One region of the Kocuria sp. HSID17590 genome, then DNA from elsewhere that is predicted to be linked to it. Evidence: riboswitches for the same ligand, from Rfam matches in the RefSeq annotation. Region 1 holds a riboswitch; each other region holds the start of a gene.

Region 1 (5,935 bases):
ACGCCGAAGTGCGCCACCTCGTAGCCCGCGAACTCGAAGAGCTCCCACGGGAAGTTCTCGTCCTTGGCCTTGGTCTCCTGGATGGCCAGGACGTCCACGTCCGAACGGTCGAGCCACGCCTCGATGCGGTCGGCGCGGGCACGGATGGAGTTCACGTTCCACGTGGCGATTCTCATGCTCCCCACGGTAGCCACCCGCGCGGGCCCTGAGAAACCGGCCGTGCGACGTCGTCGTCGGGAGGGCCGCGCACCCTCGGATCCAGGACGACTTCCAGGCGGCGCCCCCGAAACCGTGGTGGCTGCGGGGTGAGCGGCACTACTGTGGCGTCATGAACGCAATGCGGGCGCTAGCCGAGATCAGGGAACGTCGGATCATCCTCAAGGCCGCGGGAGTGGGGGCGGCCTCGCTGCTCGGGGCGCAGGCCGTGGTGGTTGCGTCCCTCGCGGGCGTCGACTGGTGGAAGCAGCGCGGGCGCAAGCAGCGTGATGCTCCTCGCCCGGGCACGTACACCGCGCAGGTGCAGGACTCCGCAATGACCGTCTACACCTCCGGTGAGGACGTGTACGAGGACATGCTCGAGGCGATCGACGGTGCCGAGCGCTCGATCCACATGGAGACGTTCATCTGGAAGGGCGACGAGATCGGGCAGCGCTTCCTCGACGGCATGAACCGTGCGGCCGAGCGGGGCGTGAAGGTCTTCGTGATCTACGACGGGTTCGCGAACACCGTGGTGCCGCACTCGTTCTACCGGTTCTCCGAGAAGGTGGACGTCTTCCGCGTCCCCGCGGTGCGGCGTCCGTTCTGGAAGGGCCCCCTGCGCTTCTCGGGGCTGTGCCACTCGAAGATCCTGGTGGTGGACGACAACATCGGCTTCGTGGGCGGCTTCAACATCGGCTCGATGTACTCCCGGCGCTGGCGCGACACCCACATCCGGGAGATCGGCCCGGCGGTGTGGGGACTGCGCAACGCCATCGCTGCCGTGTGGAACGAGGACCGCGCCCCGGAGCACGCGATCGAGTGGATCCCGCCCAAGAACTGGGATCCGGAGGTGCGCGTCTCGCCGAACCTCCCCATCCAGCTGGTGTATCCCATCCGCGGCATGTACTTGAGCGCGATCGAGCGGGCCAGGGACCACATCTGGATCAACACCCCGTACTTCGTGCCGGACCAGCAGATCCTGGACACGCTCCTGGCCGCCGCCCGCCGCGGTGTGGACGTGCGGATCATGGTGCCCAAGGACTCGAACCACATCGTGGCGGACTGGGTCTCCCGGGGCTTCTACGGCCAGCTGCTGGAGGCCGGGGTGACCATCCTGCTGTATGCGGCGTGCATGATCCACTCCAAGACCGCCACGATCGACGGCGAGTGGTCCACCGTGGGCACCGCCAACCTGGACCGGCTCTCCCTGTCCTTCAACTACGAGACCAACGTGGAGATCGTGGACAAGGACTTCGCCGCGGAGATGGAGAAGGTCTTCCTCTCGGACAGCACACACTGCGACGAGCTGACCTCGCCGGCGTGGCGTGACCGCCACCCCATGGCGCGGGTGGCCGAGGTGGTGCTCGCGCCGCTGCGGCCCCTGATGTGATCCGGGAGACCTGAGGGGACGACGCCGCCGCGTTCCGGCACCCACGCCGGTCGCCTCGTCGCCGGGGCCCGATCTGCGCCTCCACCCGGGCCTCCACCCGGAGCCAGGATCCGCCTGCTCGTCTCCGCACGACGCCGCCGCGCCCCACGAACGGGGCGCGGCGGCGTCGTCCTGCCCGGCTCAGACCTGCGAGAGGTGACCGCGCAGCGTGGTGGCGGTGTACTGGGTGCGGAACAGGCCGCGGCGCTGCAGCTCCGGGACCACGAGGTCCACGAAATCGGCGAGGGAGTCCGGCTGCACGGGCGGCATGAGGTTGAAGCCGTCCGCACCACCCTTCTCCAGCCACTCCTGCATCTGGTCGGCGATGCTCTGCGGCGTGCCCACCATGGTGCAGTGCCCGCCGCCGGCGGCCAGGCGCCCGAGCAGCTGCCGGACGGTGGGGTTCTCGGCCTCGACGATGCGCAGGATGGTGCCGTAGCGCCCCTGCGGACCGGTGAACTTCTCCAGGGGCGGCAGCGGGGGAACGGGCGCGTCCAGCTCCCACTGGGAGCAGTCCTGCTCCACGAACGTGGAGAGCTGCGCGAGGGACTGCTCCACGGGCAGCAGCCGGTCCACGCGGTCCTGCTTGGCGAGGGCCTCCTCGTGGGTGCGGCCCACGTAGGTCACGAGTCCCGGCATCACGACGACGGCGTCCGGGTCCCTCCCCGCCCTGCTCACCTCGGCCTTCACGGCCGCGTAGTACTCCTGCGCGGCAGGGAGGTCGTACGCCACCGCGTATATGCCTTCAGCAACATCTCCGGCCAGAGCCTTGCCCGGTCCGGACGCGCCCGCCTGGAACAGCACCGGCTCGCCCTGCGGGCACGGCGGGACGGTCAGCGGGCCGTCCACCAGGAAGTGGCGACCCTCGTGGTTCACGGGGTGCAGCTTGGCGGGGTCCGCCCACTGGCCCTCCCGGTCCGCGGTGACGGCGTCCGTGTCCCAGCTGGCCCACAGCGCGCGGGCCACCTCCACGAACTCACGCGCCCGCTCGTAGCGCTCGTCCTTGGGCGGCATGGCCGCGTAGCCGTGGTTGCGGGCCTCTGCGTCCCACATGGAGGTCACCACGTTCCACCCGGCTCGACCGCCGGAGATGTGGTCCAGGGATGCGAGCATCCGTGCGGCGTGGAACGGGGTGAAGAACGTGGAGGACACCGTGCACACCAGGCCGATGCGCTCGGTGGCCCGCGCCATCGCGGACAGCGTGGTCAGCGGTTCCAGCGCCCAGTGCGGGCCGTCCGCCACGGGTCCCACGCTGTGCCCGTCCGCGAAGAACACGGCGTCGAACAGGCCGCGCTCGGCGAGCTGCGCGAGCTCCTCGTAGTAGGTGATGTCGGTGAGGCGCTCCACCGAGGAGTCCGGCGCACGCCACGCGGCCTGGTGGTGGCCCGCGCCGTAGAGGAACGCGTTGAGATGCAGCTGGCGGCCGGGCCTGCCCGCGGACGACGCCGCAGCCGCTGTCTCCGGCGCCGGATCGGATTCGTGGGTGGTTGCCGACGGCTCGTCTCCCGCGGGTGCGGTACGAGCGGGACCGGGCGAAGCGGCGTCGTCGTGCTCGGAAGGTGCCGCCATGTCAGTCCACCACCAGCCCGCCGTCGACCACCAGGTTCTGCCCGGTGACGCCGCGGGACCAGTCCGAGGCGAAGAACAGGGCGGTGTCCGCGAACTCCTCCGGGGTGGTCACGCGGCCCAGGGGAGTGCCGGCGGCGATGAAGTCGAAGACCTCGTCCGGGGTGGCCGCACTCGCGTCCGTGGTGCGCAGCAGACCGCCGGAGATCATGTTCACGGTGATGCCCTGCGGGCCGAGGTCCTTCGCGGCGGTGCGCGTGAGGGAGAGCAGGGCCGCCTTGGCCGCGGTGTAGTCGTGGTAGGGGACCACCGGGTTCTGGAAGAGGTTGGTGCCGATGTTGATGATCCGGCCCTCGCCCGCCTCCGCCATGCCCGGGACCACCGCCTGCATCACGTTCAGACCGCCCACCACGGCGCCCTCGAACTGCTGGGTCAGGTTCTCGGCGGTGAGGGTGTCCAGGGTGGGGCGGGCGTCCCCGTTGAAGCTGAAGTCCACCAGCGCGTTGTTCACCGCCACCGTGATGGGTGCGCCGAAGTGCTCCCGCGCCCGCGCGACCATGTCCCGGACCTGCTGGGCGTCGGTCACGTCCGCGCAGACGGCCAGGGCCCAGTCCTCCCCGAGTTCCTGGACGAGCGCGTTCGCCCGCTCCTCGCTCGAGTGGTAGTTCACGACGACGCGCGCGCCCTCCCGGGCGAAGGCCCGGCTGAGGTGCTCCCCCAGCCCGCGGGCTCCGCCGGTGACCAGGACGATGGTGTTCTCGATCCGCATGCTCACTCCTGTGGCTCACGGCGAAGAAAGCGGTGCGCCACTGCTGCGGGCCCCGTGACATCCCTTCGCCAGTACTAACTGGACAGGTTCGACGGGTGTCATCTCAGCCGCTGCGGTCCTTGCTCCGAACGCCTCGACGGGCGGACGGAGCGGGACGGGCAACGGCACCCCGTGTCACTGGGGCCAGTGTAGCCAGAGGGCGCTCCGGCGGGAACGGGCGCGCCGCGACTGCTACCCTTGCTGGCTGGTGTGCCGGGAAGTCTGGTCGGCGAAGTGCAAGTGATGCCCGTCGACAGTGGAGACCTCCATGCCCTCGCACCACCCCCGTACACATGACACCCCTGCCACGGCTCTGCCCGAGACCGCCGGAACGAGCGACTCCGCAGTGCAGGACCCGTTGACGCACGACCCCGCGTCCGGCGGCCCCTTCTCCCGCCTCCAGACCGCTCTCCGCAGGGAGACCGTCGCGGGAATCCTCCTGGTCGCCGCTGCGGCCCTCGCCATTGTCTGGGCCAACTCACCCTTTGCGGAGAGCTACTTCGCCCTGCGGGACCTCGAGGTCGGCTACGAGCCCTGGCACCTGCGCCTGAGCCTCGGGGCGTGGGCCGCTGACGGTCTGCTCGCGATCTTCTTCTTCCTGGTGGGGCTGGAGCTCAAGCGGGAGTCCGTCTCGGGGGATCTGCGGGACCTCGGGAAGGCGGCGGTGCCGATCGCGGCGGCCGTGGGCGGCGTCGTCGTCCCCGCCCTGATCTACGCGGCGGTGAACCTGGCGAGCCCCGAGACCCTGGGCGGCTGGGCGATCCCCACCGCCACGGACATTGCCTTCGCGGTGGCCGTGCTCGCGATCGTGGGCTCGCACCTGCCGCCCGCGCTGCGGCTGTTCCTGCTCACGCTCGCCGTGGTGGACGACCTCCTGGCGATCACCATCATCGCGGTCTTCTACACGGAGGGGGTCAGCGTCCCGCCGCTGCTCCTGGCGCTCGTCCCGCTCGCGGTGTTCGCCGTCCTCACGCACCGGTTCCCTCGCTTCTTCGCGCACCGCGCGTGGGCCGCGTGGGTGATCCTGGTGCCGCTGGCCGTGGTCACGTGGGCGCTCGTCCACGAGGCCGGGATCCACGCCACGGTTGCCGGCGTGCTGCTGGGTTTCGCGGTGCCGGTCATGGCGGCCAAGAACTCCGCGGAGCCCGTGGAGCTGGCCGAGCACCTGGAGCACCGGGTCCGCCCGCTGTCCGCGGGGTTCGCGGTGCCCGTCTTCGCGTTCTTCTCCGCGGGTGTCGCGGTGGGCGGCTGGGGCGGGCTGACGACGGCGCTCGCGGCCCCCGTCACGCTCGGCATCGTCGCGGGGCTCGTGCTGGGCAAGCCGCTGGGCATCATGGGTGCCACGTGGCTCACCACCAGGCTCACGGGCGGCAGGCTGGACCCCTCGATCCGGTGGATCGACCTGCTCGGGATCGCGCTGCTCGCGGGCATCGGGTTCACGGTGTCCCTGCTGATCTCGGAACTCAGCTTCGACCCCGCCGCGGACGCGGGTGACCAGGCGAAGGTGGCGATCCTGACGGCGTCGGTCCTGGCCGCCGTCCTGGCGGGTGCGCTGCTGGCGTGGCGCAACCGGCGCTACCGCCAGGCACCTCTGCCTGTGCCCGGGAAGGACGCCGTCCAGGCGTAGGCACCCAAGCCACGGCGGCGTACGACGAGGGCCCCGGAAAGCCGGAGCCCTCGTCGGGCGATGCGTCGTGGCGAACGCGCCCGGCGTCGTCGGCACCGGTCACGAACGGTCTCAGCCCTCGCGCCACCACGAGTCCGCCGGGGTGACCGGCACGGTGCGCTTGTGGCGGGAGCGCAGGTAGATCTGCTCGAGCTTCTCCGCGACCTCCGCGGGGACGTCCTTGCCCTCGAGGTAGTCGTCGATGTTCTCGTACGTGAGCCCCAGCTCGTCCTCGTCCGTGCGTCCGGGGCTGTCGTTGAGCAGGTCC
Region 2 (5,935 bases), on a different contig from region 1:
CGTTGTCGCCGAACTTGATCTCGTGGGTGGCCACGGCGTCGTTCTCGTTGACGATCGGCAGGATCCCCAGGTCCAGCAGCCGCTCAATCTGACGGTGCGCGTTCTTGTACTGGGAGTGGCGCATCAGGTCCTCTGCCGTGAGCAGCACCTGCCCCACGGTCACGTGGTAGCGCGCGAAGTACTCGGTGTACCGGGAGATCAGCAGCCCCTGGCCCACGGACGCGGCCGCCTGCTTGGTGGACAGGTCCTTGGGCCGCCGGGAGAGCCCCAGCGGCTGCAGCCCGGCCGTGATGGCACCGGAGGAGACGAAGACGATCTCCACGCCCTGCGCCTTGACCCGCCCCAGGGCGTCCACGATGCCGCGCAGCGCGTTCTCGTCGATCGAGTTCTCGATCGAGGTCAGGGAGGACGAGCCCACCTTCACGACGACGCGGCGGGCCTTGGGCAGCTGCTCCCGGCTCGTGATCGCGGAGCGGCGGTTCTTCCCGCGGCTCTCGGTACTGAGCTGGATCGCGGACTTCGAGGCCTGCTGCTCCACGGCGGAGACGTCGATGGTCGCGGTGGGGGTCTTCTCGCGGTGCGGCTGCTCACTCACTGTCGCCCGACTCCTTCGTCTCGCCGGATCCGCCCTCGCGGCGGCGGGACCGCGCCTCGTCCACGGACTCGGTCCAGACCCCGGCGCGGCGCTCCTCCTCGAGCTCGGCGCGCGCCTCGGACTTGGCGTCCATGCGGTCGTAGAACTGCTCGCGCTTCTCGCGGCGGGTGGGCCGGGAGGTCTCCTCCATGCGCAGGTCCGTGCCGCGGGGACCGCCGAGCAGCTCGGCGCCGCCCACCATGGTGGGCTCCCAGTCGAAGACCACGCCGTTCTCCTCCGGCCCGATCAGCACCGCGTTGCCGGGCTTCGCGCCGATCCGGAACAGTTCGTCCTCGATGCCGAGCTTCGCGAAGCGGTCCGCGAGGTAGCCCACGGCCTCGTCGTTGTTGAAGTCCGTCTGCAGCACCCACCGCTCGGGCTTCTCGCCCCGCACGTGGTACAGCGGCTCCTCCGCCCGGTCCTCGCGGGTGATCACGAACTCCTGGCGGTCCCGGCCGCGACGACGTCGCGTCGGCTCCGGCTGCAGGACCGTCACCGTGCGCTGTTCCTCCGCACGCTCCTCCTCCTGCTCCCGCGCCTCGGAGACGAGCGCCGCCATGGCGAAGCCGAGCTCCTTCAGACCTTCGTGGGAGGCGGTGGAGACCTCGAACACGGGGTAGCCGCGCTGCTCGAGCTCCGGACGGATGAAGTCGGCGAGATCCCGGGCGTCCGGCACGTCCACCTTGTTCAGGACCACGAGCCGCGGGCGCTCGGTGAGCGGGATCGCGGTGGGGTCCTCGTCCCGCACGGCCTCCGCGTAGTGGGCGAGCTCCTCCTCCAGGGCGTCCAGGTCCGTGAGGGGGTCCCGGCCGGGCTCCAGCGTGGCGCAGTCGATCACGTGCACGAGAGCGGCGCAGCGCTCCACGTGGCGCAGGAACTCCAGGCCCAGGCCCTTGCCCTCGGACGCGCCGGGGATCAGGCCGGGAACGTCGGCGACCGTGAAGCGGGTGTCCCCCGCCTGCACCACGCCCAGGTTGGGGACGAGCGTGGTGAAGGGGTAGTCGGCGATCTTGGGACGGGCGGCGCTCATGGCGGCGATCAGGCTGGACTTGCCAGCGGAGGGGAAGCCCACGAGGGCGATGTCCGCGATGGACTTCAGCTCGAGCTCGACCTCCTGCTCCTCGCCCGGGGTGCCGAGCAGGGCGAAGCCCGGTGCCTTGCGCTTGGGCGAGGCCAGCGCCGCGTTGCCCCGGCCGCCCATGCCGCCGGCGGCCAGCACGTACTCGCTGCCCTCCCCCAGCAGGTCCGCGAGCACATTGCCCTCGCGGTCCTTGACCACGGTGCCGTCCGGGACGGAGAGCACGAGGTCCTGGCCCTTGAAGCCGTGGCGCATGTCCCCCTTGCCGGGCTCGCCGTTCGGGGCCTTCTGGTGCGGGGCGTGGTGGAAGCCCAGCAGCGTGGTGGACTGCCCGTCCACGCGCAGGATCACCGACCCGCCGTCACCCCCGTTGCCGCCGTCCGGTCCGCCCAGGGGCTTGAACTTCTCGCGCTTGACGGACACGCAGCCGTGGCCGCCGTTGCCGCCGGTGGCGTGCACGACGACTCGATCAACAAAACTGGCCACGTGGCTCCTCGGGATCTGGGCGGCCCGCCGTGTGCGGGACCCGTTGGTCTCTGGTGAAAAGACTAGAGGGTGAGCGCGTAGAGCGCCCACCCTCTAGTGGTCGTCACCGCACGAGTCGGCGACGGGTGGACCCTGGGGTCCGGAAGAACTGACTACTCGGCGGTCTGGATGTTGACCACGCGGCGGCCACGGCGGGTGCCGAACTCGACGACACCGGCGGCCAGGGCGAACAGCGTGTCGTCCTTGCCGCGACCCATGTTCAGGCCGGGGTGGAAGTGCGTTCCGCGCTGGCGGACGATGATCTCGCCGGCGTTGACGGACTGGCCGCCGAAGCGCTTCACGCCCAGGTACTGGGCGTTGGAGTCACGGCCGTTGCGAGTGGAGCTCGCACCCTTCTTGTGTGCCATGGTGTGTGCCTACCTTCGTTGAAAATGTATCGGGGACCGGGAGGATCAGGCGTTGATGCCGGTGATCTTGACGGTGGTCAGTTCGGCGCGGAAGCCCTGACGCTTCTTGTAGCCGGTCTTGTTCTTGTACTTCATGATCGAGATCTTGGGACCGCGCAGGTCCTCGATGATCTCGGCCGTGACCTTGACGTCGGCCAGGGTCTTGGAGTCGGAGGTGACCTTGTCCCCATCGACCAGCAGCAGCGCAGGAAGCTCTACGGTGCTGCCTGCCTCGCCGGCGACGCGGTCAAGGGTCACGAGGTCTCCTACGGAAACCTTCTCCTGGCGGCCGCCTGCGCGGACAATCGCGTACACCACTTGGGAACTCACTTCTCTCGACATCTATGGACTGCGTGTGTGGGTCGGGCGGACTCCTGGATGCTGCGAATGTCGAGTCAGCCCGCTGCGGTGGTCGAGGACCGACCGCGTGCCACGTGGCTGTCGCATCAGAACAGGGTGTTCGCCCGAGTGTGCCGCCCTCGCGTGCGGATCATGGATATGACGCACAGCGATGCCCGGCACCGACAGCCCAGACTACCCGATGCGGGGAAGTCACGCCAATCACCCCTCCGTGCCGCTCCCCCGCGCGGTCTGGGCGAAGAACGCCAGTTCGAGCCGGCACGCCCGCAGGAACGCACGCCGCATCGCGGAGCGGGTCGCGGGGTTGGCCACGGCGGCCGCACGGTCCACGGCGCGGCGCACCGTCTCGGTGGCCGCCTGGAACCCCGAATCGCTGTACGTGGCGAGCCAGTCCGCGTACGGATGCTCTTCCCACCCCACCGCGCGGGCACGCTCCATGAGCTCGGTCCCCACGTGCGCGTAGAGCCAGTAGCACGGCAGGATGGCCGCCGCTCCCACGGCGAAGCCGTCCTGCCCGGTGCGGGCCAGCAGGAAGTCCGCGTAGGCGCTCGTGGTCTCGGACGGCTCGTGGGGTGCCCGCCCACCCAGGCGGGCCCGGTGCAGGGCGGACTCCGCGGTGACCACCGATGCCGAGGCGGACGCGAAGTGCTCCCGGGTGTCCTCGTCCGGTGCGGCCGCCGCGAGCAGGGCCAGTGCGCGCGAGTAGTACTCGAGGTACTGCATGTCCTGGTCCAGGTACCACTCGAACGCCTCGCGCCCCAGGGTGCCGTCGCCCAGGCCCCGCACGAAGTCCAGCTGCGCGATCTGCTCCCTGATATCGGCGCTGTCCGCCCACAGCGCGTCCGTGAACCGCTCGCCCAGGACCGCTGCCGCGTCGTCGTCGGCGGCGTCGTCGTCGGCGCAGGCCGCGGCCAGGAACTGCGGGTCCGTGACCAGGGCCTGGACGTGGTGCATGTGGTGCACCGGGCCGTTGCCGTGGCCCACGTGCAGGGTGTCCGCTGTGCGCAGCGCGCCGCGCAGCCACGCGCGGGCCGCGCCGATGCCCCCGGCCCAGTCCCCCGTGCGGGCCACCACGGTGGCCACGGCGGAGGAGAGCGAGCAGCCCGTGCCGTGGGTGTTGCGGGTGACCACGCGCAGTCCGGTGAACTCGGCCACCGGCTCGTGGACGCCCGGGACCACGAGGGCGTCCGGGGTGAGCTCGCCGCCCAGGTGACCGCCCTTGACGAGCACGCGCGTGCCGAAGGTATCGGCGACGGTGCGGCCCTGCGCGAGCGCCTCGTCCCACGTGGTGGCCACGGGGCGCTCCGCGAGCACCGCCAGCTCCGGGAGGTTCGGGGTGATCAGGTCCGCGGCTGGCAGGAGGCCGCGCAGAGCCTCCTCCGCCTCGGGCTCCAGCAGCCGCCCGCCCGCGGTGGCGACCATCACGGGGTCGACCACGACCACGGGGGCGCGACCGGCCGCGAGCCACTCCCGGACCGTCTCGATGACGTCCACGGAGCCGAGCATCCCCACCTTCACGGCGTCGAGCTCGACGTCGTCCGAGACCGCGTCCAGCTGCGCGCGCAGGACGTCGACGGGAGGGGTGTGCACGCTGCGCACGCCCTGCGTGTTCTGGGCGACCACGGCGGTGACGACGCTGAGACCGTAGCCGCCCATCGCGGCGATCGACTTCAGGTCCGCGGCGTGGCCGGCACCGCCGGTGGGGTCCGTCCCGGCGATCGACAGGACGCGGGGAACGGTGAGGACGGGTGTGCTGGAGACGGGCGTGGTGGCCACGACATTCCCTTCGCTAGTGCGAGCTAGATCAGGTTCGACGGGTGTGTTCTCAGCCGCGTGGCGCGGCACCCCGTGTGTGCTCCACCGATCATGCCACAGGGGCGCCCGGATCCCTCCGGACGCCCCTGTGGCATCGCGTCACCTCCCGCACCCGTGGGGCGCGGCGGCGCTCACTCGCCCTTGCGGGTCATCGTGATGTCCTGGGCCTTCACGCCCACGCCCACCACGGTGGGCTGCCCGTCCGTGGCCACGGCCTTCTTCGAGCCGGTGGCCGCCGCGGTGAAGCGGCTGACGGTGGACTTCTGCGCCTCGTACTCCTGGGTGGTCACGCTCGCGGTGCCGGGAGCCGCCGCCGGTGCCACCGCTCGGCGCGAGCCACGACGACGCCGCGCCGGCGCCGGCGTCTCGGCCGTCGGCTGGGCGGTGGTGGCGGTCCGGTTGCCCGAGGTGCCATTGTCCGAGGCGCCGATGTCCGAACGGCCGCCGGAGGGTGCGGTGGCCGCCGAGGCCTTCGCGTCCGCGTTCCGACGATTGCCCTTGTCGGCGCCGCTCTCCTGCGCACCGTTGCCGCGGCCGCCGGTGCTCCGGTCGGCCGTGTCGCCGCCGGCAGTGTCACGACCGCCGTTGTCCCGACCGGTGTTCTCACGGGACCCGCCGTCGCGTCCTCCACGGCGGCTGCCCTGGCGAGACCCGCCCCGGCTGTTGGACGAGCGGCTGCGGGAGTTGCCCCCGCGCGAACCGGAATCCTCGGAGCCCTTGCCCTCGGAACCGTCGGAGTTCTCGGAGTCCGGCGCACCGGATCCGCCGCGGTTCTTCCCCGACGGCGCGGAGTCACCGGAGGTCTCCTCCGTGAACGCCGCCGTCAGCGAGTCCAGCGAGAGCGATTCCGAGGAGTCTCCGTCCGCGCCGGAGCGGTCTTGGCCGGACTGTTCCTGCGGGAGCTCGATGACCTCGCCGTGGATCGTCACGCTGGAGGAGCTGTCGGCGTCCTCGGAGGAGTTCCCGGCATCCGCCGAGCTGTCCTGCTGGTTGCCGTTCTCCTCGCCCTGGGGCCCGCGGCCCCGGCTGCGCTTGCCGCGGCGCTTCTTCCGGCGGCGGCCGCCCTCGGACTCGCCGTCCGAGGTGCCACGGTGGTCCGAGTTCCCGTGGGTGTCC
Region 3 (5,935 bases), on a different contig from region 1:
CGCCGCTTCTCCTCCCGCCCGGACGCGGATCCCTTCCTGCTGGCCGGGCGGACCCTGGCACCCGAGCGCCGCTCCATCATCTTCGAGGTGGTTGCCCGGCTGCTGTTCCACACGTTCATGATCGTGTCCCTCTACCTGCTCGTGGCCGGGCACAACCTGCCCGGCGGCGGCTTCGCGGGCGGGCTGATGGCATCCCTCGCGCTGACCCTGCGCTACCTGGCCGGCGGTCGCTACGAGCTCGAGCGGGCCACGCCCGTCAATGCCGGGTGGATGCTCGGCGCGGGCCTGGCGATCTCCTCGCTCTACGCGATCGCCCCGGTGTTCTTCGGCGGGGCCGTGATGGAGAGCTACACGTTCGAGTGGGACATGTGGGTCTTCGGCCACGTCAAGTTCGTCACCGCGGTGGTCTTCGACATCGGCGTCTACCTGATCGTGGTGGGTCTGGTCCTGGACGTCCTGCGCTCCCTGGGCGGGCGCATCGACGAGAGGATCGAGCGCACGGCCATGGAGTCGGAGAAGAAGCCCGCGGGCGGCGGGTCCAGGATCCGGCTGACCCGCAACGGCCCGGGCGTCTCGGCCACGCGCGTGGACGACCCGGACGCCCCCCGCGGATCGATGGTCAGCGCGGACGAGACCTCGGAGGTGCAGCGATGACCGTGAACGTCACGCTCCTGGTGGTCATGGGGGTGCTGTTCTCCGTGGGGGTCTACCTCCTGCTCGAGCGCTCGCTCACCCGTGTGCTGCTGGGCCTGATGCTGCTGACCAACGGCGCGAACCTGCTGATCCTGCACACGAGCGGCGAGCGGGGAGTGGCCCCGCTCTACGACTCCTCCCTGGACCCGGCCGAGTACTCGGACCCGCTGCCGCAGGCGATGGTCCTGACGTCCATCGTGATCTCCCTGGCCACCACGGCCTTCATCCTGAGCATGATCTGGCGCTCGTGGATCCTGGCCCGCCGGGACGAGATCCAGGACGACCTCGAGGACCGTCGCGTGGCCACGCAGTCCTCCTACGACGCCGAGGACGACGACGCCATGCCGCAGGACACCTCCGAGTTCAACCACGCGGACGCGCGGTTCGCCCCGGCACGGCACAACGAGGAAGAGGCGGCGGAATCACCGGGTCACCACAGGGCCGAGAAGCTCACGGACGGAAAGGAGCGGGACACGCATGAGTACTGATCCGGCGCAGCTCGCCCCTCTCGCGGTCCTGATCCCCTTCCTGGGGGCGGCCCTGAACTTCCTGATCGTCCACCGCAACGGCCTGCAGCGCGCCGTGACCATCGGCTCCATGTCGCTGACGCTGGTGCTCAACGCGGTCATCCTCGCGAACGTGTGGAACAGGGGTCCGCAGGTGGTGCACCTGGGGGACTGGGCGGCACCGTTCGGCATCGTGATGGTGGTGGACCAGCTCTCCGCGCTGATGCTCGTGGTCTCGGTGGTCGTCTCCCTCGCGGTGCTCGTCTACGCGGTGAGCGAGGGCGTGGCCAACGGCGACGACGAGGGCCCCATCTCGATCTTCTACCCCACCTACCTGATCCTGGTGGCGGGCGTGTCCAACGCGTTCCTCGCGGGGGACCTGTTCAACCTCTACGTGGGCTTCGAGATCCTGCTGACCGCGTCCTACGTGCTGCTGACCATGGGCGGCACCGCGCAGCGCATCCGCGCGGGCGTGACGTACGTCGTCGTCTCCGTGATCTCCTCGATCCTGTTCCTGATCTCCCTGGGCATGATCTACGGCGCCACGGGCACCGTGAACATGGCGGACCTCTCGGGCAAGCTCGCGGACCTGCCGGTGGGCACGCAGATGCAGCTGCACCTCATGCTGCTGATCGCGTTCGGGGTCAAGGCGGCCATCTTCCCGCTCTCGTTCTGGCTGCCCGACTCCTACCCCACGGCGTCCGCGCCGGTGACCGCCGTGTTCGCCGGGCTGCTGACCAAGGTGGGCGTGTACTCGATCATCCGCACGGAGACGCTGCTGTTCCCGGGGACGCAGATCAACGGCCTGCTGATGTGGGTGGCGCTGCTGACCATGCTGGTGGGCATCCTGGGTGCGCTCGCGCAGATCGACATCAAGCGCATGCTCTCGTTCACCCTGATCAGCCACATCGGGTACATGATCTTCGGCATCGCGCTGGGCACCCAGGCCGCGCTGGCCGCCGTCGTCTACTACATCGCGCACCACATCGTGATCCAGACCAGCCTGTTCCTGGTGGCCGGTCTCATCGAGCGCCGCGGCGGGTCCACCAACGTGGACCGCCTGGCCGGGATGCTCAAGATCTCCCCGCTGCTGGGCGTGCTCTACATGATCCCGGCGCTGAACCTGGGCGGCATCCCGCCGTTCTCCGGCTTCCTGGGCAAGGTGGGGCTGATCGAGGCCGGCGTGAGCACCGGGACGTGGTTGAGCTACCTGCTGGTGGGCGTGTCCGTGTTCGTCTCGCTGCTCACGCTCATGGCCCTGATCCGTGTGTGGAACCGCGTGTTCCTGCGCAGCGTCGACGACGCCGAGTACCCGGATCCCGTGCTGCGCGCCACCACCGCGGAGGGCCGGCGCCCCAGCACCTCGCGCGTGGTCGCCAGGAAGTCCGGCAGCCGGTTCTCGGGGAGGTCCCCGGTGGTGCTGCTGCCGCGGACCATGGTGGGTGCCACCTCGGCCCTGGTGGTGGTGGGCGTGGCTCTCACCGTCTTCGCGGGGCCGCTGTTCGACCTCGCGGAGAACGCCGCCGAGAACCTGGTGCACCCGGACCGCTACGTCAACGCCGTCCTGCACCCCGAGGGTCACGGCGGCGCAAGTGAGGAGAGTCGATGAGCACGTCCGCCGTGCGGCGCCGTTCGCGCAACTCCCTGCGCGCCGAGCTGCCGCTGATCCTGTGGCTCGTGGTGGTGTGGGGTGCACTGTGGGGTGACTGGAGCATCGGGAACCTGGTTTTCGGGCTGTTGCTCGCGCTGCTCGTCACCCGCCTGCTGACCCTGCCGCCCGTGCGCCTGTCCCGGCGCTTCAACGTGGTGCACTTCGCGCTGTTCGTGCCCACGTTTATCTGGCAGGTGGCCAAGGCCAGCTTCCACGTCTTCTGGCTTGCGGTCACGCAGGGCCCGCGGGTGCGCAACGCCGTGCTGCGGGTTCCCCTGCGCCAGAACAACGACCTGCTCATGACGGCCGTGGGCCACACGATGGCACTGATCCCCGGGTCCCTGGTGGTGGAGGTGGACCGTGGCAACGGGATCCTCTACTTCCACGTGCTGGACATCTCCACGCCGGAGCAGGCGGAGGCGTTCCGGCGCTCCGCACTGGACATCGAGGCCGCCTGGATCCGCATCATGGGCACGCGGGAGGACCTGAAGCTGCTGACCGTGGTCGGGGACCCCGACAACACGGAGGCCACCGGGGCGCTCGAGTCGCCCGCGCACGAGATGGACGAGGCCGGAACCGGCCACGGGGAGGAGCGCTCATGACAATGCTCGATGTCGCCGTGTGGCTGTGCGGGGCGATCCTCGCCCTGGCCGCCGCCGGAACCATCTACCGGCTGGCGAAGGGGCCCTCCCTGCTGGACCGTGTGATCGCCTCGGACGTGCTGCTCGCCATCGTGGGGGCGTGCCTGGCTGTGGACATGGTCTACAACCACCACACGAACAACATCATCCTGCTCGTGATCGTCTCCCTGGTGGGCTTCCTGGGCTCGGTCACGGTGGCGCGCAACGTGGGGCTGGACCGCTCATGAGCTGGCACACCGTCCTGGACGTGATCGCCCTGCTGTGCCTGGTGCTGGGCGCCCTGATGTCCCTGGCCGCCGCGATCGGCCTGGTGCGCTTCCCTGACCTGCTCTCGCGCATGCACGCGGGCACCAAGCCGCAGGTCTTCGGCCTGTTCCTCATGCTCACGGCCGTGGCGATCGAGAGCGGGGAGCCGCGCATGATCCCGCTGCTGATCCTCGCGTGGGTCTTCCAGCTGCTCACCGTGCCGGTCTCCGCGCACATGGTGGGCCGGGCCGCGTACCGTTCCAAGCACCTGCACGAGGAGAACCTCATGGAGGACGAGCTGCGGGACGTCGTGGCCCGGGCCGGGCACGAGGAATCACGCTGAGGACATAATTTCAGCGTAAACCGCACCCCGCACCGCCCGGCCACGCGCCGAGGTTCGTATGCTGGGGGAGGAAGCAGCACGCCGTCGGGCCCCAAGCGCCGTCGGCACTCGCGACGAGAAGGAGCACTTCATGAACAAGGCGATGGACATCCTCGGCACCGTGGCGTCCCTGGGCGGCGTGGCCCTCGCGAACAAGGGCCTGTCCGCCGTGTGGAAGCAGGTCACCGGCAACGAGCCCCCCGCCAAGAACCCGGACGAGGACGAGGCCTGGCGGGACATCATCCTGTGGGCCATGATCACCGGCGTGGTGGGCACCGTCATCAAGGTGGGAATCGCCCGCCAGGTGTCCAAGATGGAGTCCGAGAAGAAGGACTCTGGCAAGACCTCGCAGTCCGAGATCTGAGGAACCCCACCGGGCCGAGTGCCCGGGAGGTCCCGCACGCGAGGGCCGGGTACGCAGCGCACCCGGCCCTCGTGCGTGCCGTGGTCTAGACTGGCGGCACAACGACAGGGGAGCGCCACCGCGGCGCTGAGAGTGCGTGTGAGCGCAGACCCTCGAACCTGATCCGGTTCATACCGGCGCTAGGGAGTCGAGCATCTCAAGGACCCGTCCGCACCCGTGGACGCGAGCCTTCCCCTCCTGGAATCTTCAGGAGGATTCACATGACACAGCAGGTCCGCAACACGTCGGAGCGCGCGTCCCAGCCCAACCCGGGGCGGGGTGAGCCGCGCAGGAACGCCCCCCGGCAGCACTCGTGGCGGGTGGTGGACATCGTGGTCGCCTCCGTTCTCGCGGCGGTGTGCGCGGTGGTCTTCTGGCTGTGGTCCAACCTGCTCGCCCCGGCTGTCTCCGCCGGGTCCGTGGCGTACCCGCCCGCGGGCGGGCTCATCGTGGGCGGCTGGCTCGTGGCCGGCACGCTCGGTGCGCTGATCATCCGCAAGCCGGGTGCCGCGATCTTCTGCGAGCTGCTCGCGGCCGTGCTGGAGATGTTCCTGGGCACCCACGCGGGATGGCTCGTGGTCCTCTCCGGCGTGATCCAGGGCCTGGGGGTGGAGATCGTCTTCCTGCTGACCCGCTACCGCAGCTTCGGGCTCCTCACGGCCACAGCGGGCGGTGCGGTCTCCGGGCTTTTCCTCGCGGTGAGCGAGAACATCTTGTACAACTACGAGTGGGCCACGGACCAGAAACTGGTCTACGCCGTGTTCACCACGCTCTCCGGCGCCGTGATCGCCGGTGCCCTGATGTGGCTCGTGGTGCGTGCGCTGCAGGCCACGGGCGTCCTCAGCGCCCTCGCGTCCGGCGCCGCGCGCCGGCGATGACCGCGGCATCGGGCACCATCCCGGCGGGCGCGTCGGTCGGTCTCGAGAACTTCGGGTGGCACTACCCCGGGCGCCAGTACCCGAGCCTCGCGGGGGTGGACGCGCAGATCGGCGCTGGGGAGCGCGTGCTGCTCCTGGGCCCCTCCGGTGCGGGCAAGTCCACCCTGCTGCAGGCCCTGGCGGGTGTGGAGCAGGATCCGGACGGGCAGTCCCGCTCGGGTGGACTGACGGTCGACGGCGCCGACCCGCGCGACGTGCGGGGGGCCGTGGGTTTCATGCATCAGGATCCCGAGACGCAGGTGGTTCTCTCGCGGATCGGGGACGACGTCGCGTTCGGTCTCGAGAACCTCGCCGTCCCCCGCGAGCAGATCTGGCCGCGCGTCCACGAGGCCCTGGACAGGGTCGGTCTCCACTTCCCCCTCGAGCACTCCACCACGGCCCTGTCCGGCGGCCAGAAGCAGCGCCTGGCGCTCGCGGGGGTCATGGCCATGCGTCCGCGCCTGCTGCTGCTCGACGAGCCCACGGCCAGCGTGGA

The links. A riboswitch is a leader RNA that binds a small molecule or an ion and turns the genes downstream of it on or off. The one in region 1 is predicted to bind thiamine pyrophosphate.
Region 2: another riboswitch for thiamine pyrophosphate. It lies ahead of D8M39_RS09520 (bifunctional hydroxymethylpyrimidine kinase/phosphomethylpyrimidine kinase); the one in region 1 lies ahead of D8M39_RS09270 (3-oxoacyl-ACP reductase).
Region 3: another riboswitch for thiamine pyrophosphate. It lies ahead of D8M39_RS11980 (ECF transporter S component); the one in region 1 lies ahead of D8M39_RS09270 (3-oxoacyl-ACP reductase).

Annotation. Positions count from the first base shown of each region.
Region 1 is NZ_RBMB01000024.1:5,804-11,738, reverse strand. Features, by position in the region: gene D8M39_RS09285 (exodeoxyribonuclease III) at 1-176, opposite strand, end outside; gene D8M39_RS09280 (phosphatidylserine/phosphatidylglycerophosphate/cardiolipin synthase family protein) at 329-1,588, shown strand; gene D8M39_RS09275 (LLM class flavin-dependent oxidoreductase) at 1,769-3,196, opposite strand; gene D8M39_RS09270 (3-oxoacyl-ACP reductase) at 3,198-3,962, opposite strand; TPP riboswitch at 4,006-4,144, opposite strand; gene nhaA (Na+/H+ antiporter NhaA) at 4,270-5,628, shown strand; gene nadE (ammonia-dependent NAD(+) synthetase) at 5,740-5,935, opposite strand, start outside.
Region 2 is NZ_RBMB01000025.1:6,350-12,284, forward strand. Features, by position in the region: gene proB (glutamate 5-kinase) at 1-595, opposite strand, end outside; gene obgE (GTPase ObgE) at 588-2,198, opposite strand; gene rpmA (50S ribosomal protein L27) at 2,351-2,605, opposite strand; gene rplU (50S ribosomal protein L21) at 2,651-2,962, opposite strand; gene D8M39_RS09520 (bifunctional hydroxymethylpyrimidine kinase/phosphomethylpyrimidine kinase) at 3,206-4,780, opposite strand; TPP riboswitch at 4,768-4,863, opposite strand; gene D8M39_RS09525 (Rne/Rng family ribonuclease) at 4,951-5,935, opposite strand, start outside.
Region 3 is NZ_RBMB01000050.1:5,563-11,497, forward strand. Features, by position in the region: gene D8M39_RS11945 (Na+/H+ antiporter subunit A) at 1-654, shown strand, start outside; gene D8M39_RS11950 (Na(+)/H(+) antiporter subunit C) at 651-1,181, shown strand; gene D8M39_RS11955 (Na+/H+ antiporter subunit D) at 1,171-2,808, shown strand; gene D8M39_RS11960 (Na+/H+ antiporter subunit E) at 2,805-3,452, shown strand; gene D8M39_RS11965 (monovalent cation/H+ antiporter complex subunit F) at 3,449-3,718, shown strand; gene mnhG (monovalent cation/H(+) antiporter subunit G) at 3,715-4,080, shown strand; gene D8M39_RS11975 (DUF4235 domain-containing protein) at 4,211-4,483, shown strand; TPP riboswitch at 4,580-4,686, shown strand; gene D8M39_RS11980 (ECF transporter S component) at 4,744-5,400, shown strand; partial or broken gene D8M39_RS11985 (energy-coupling factor ABC transporter ATP-binding protein) at 5,397-5,935, shown strand, end outside.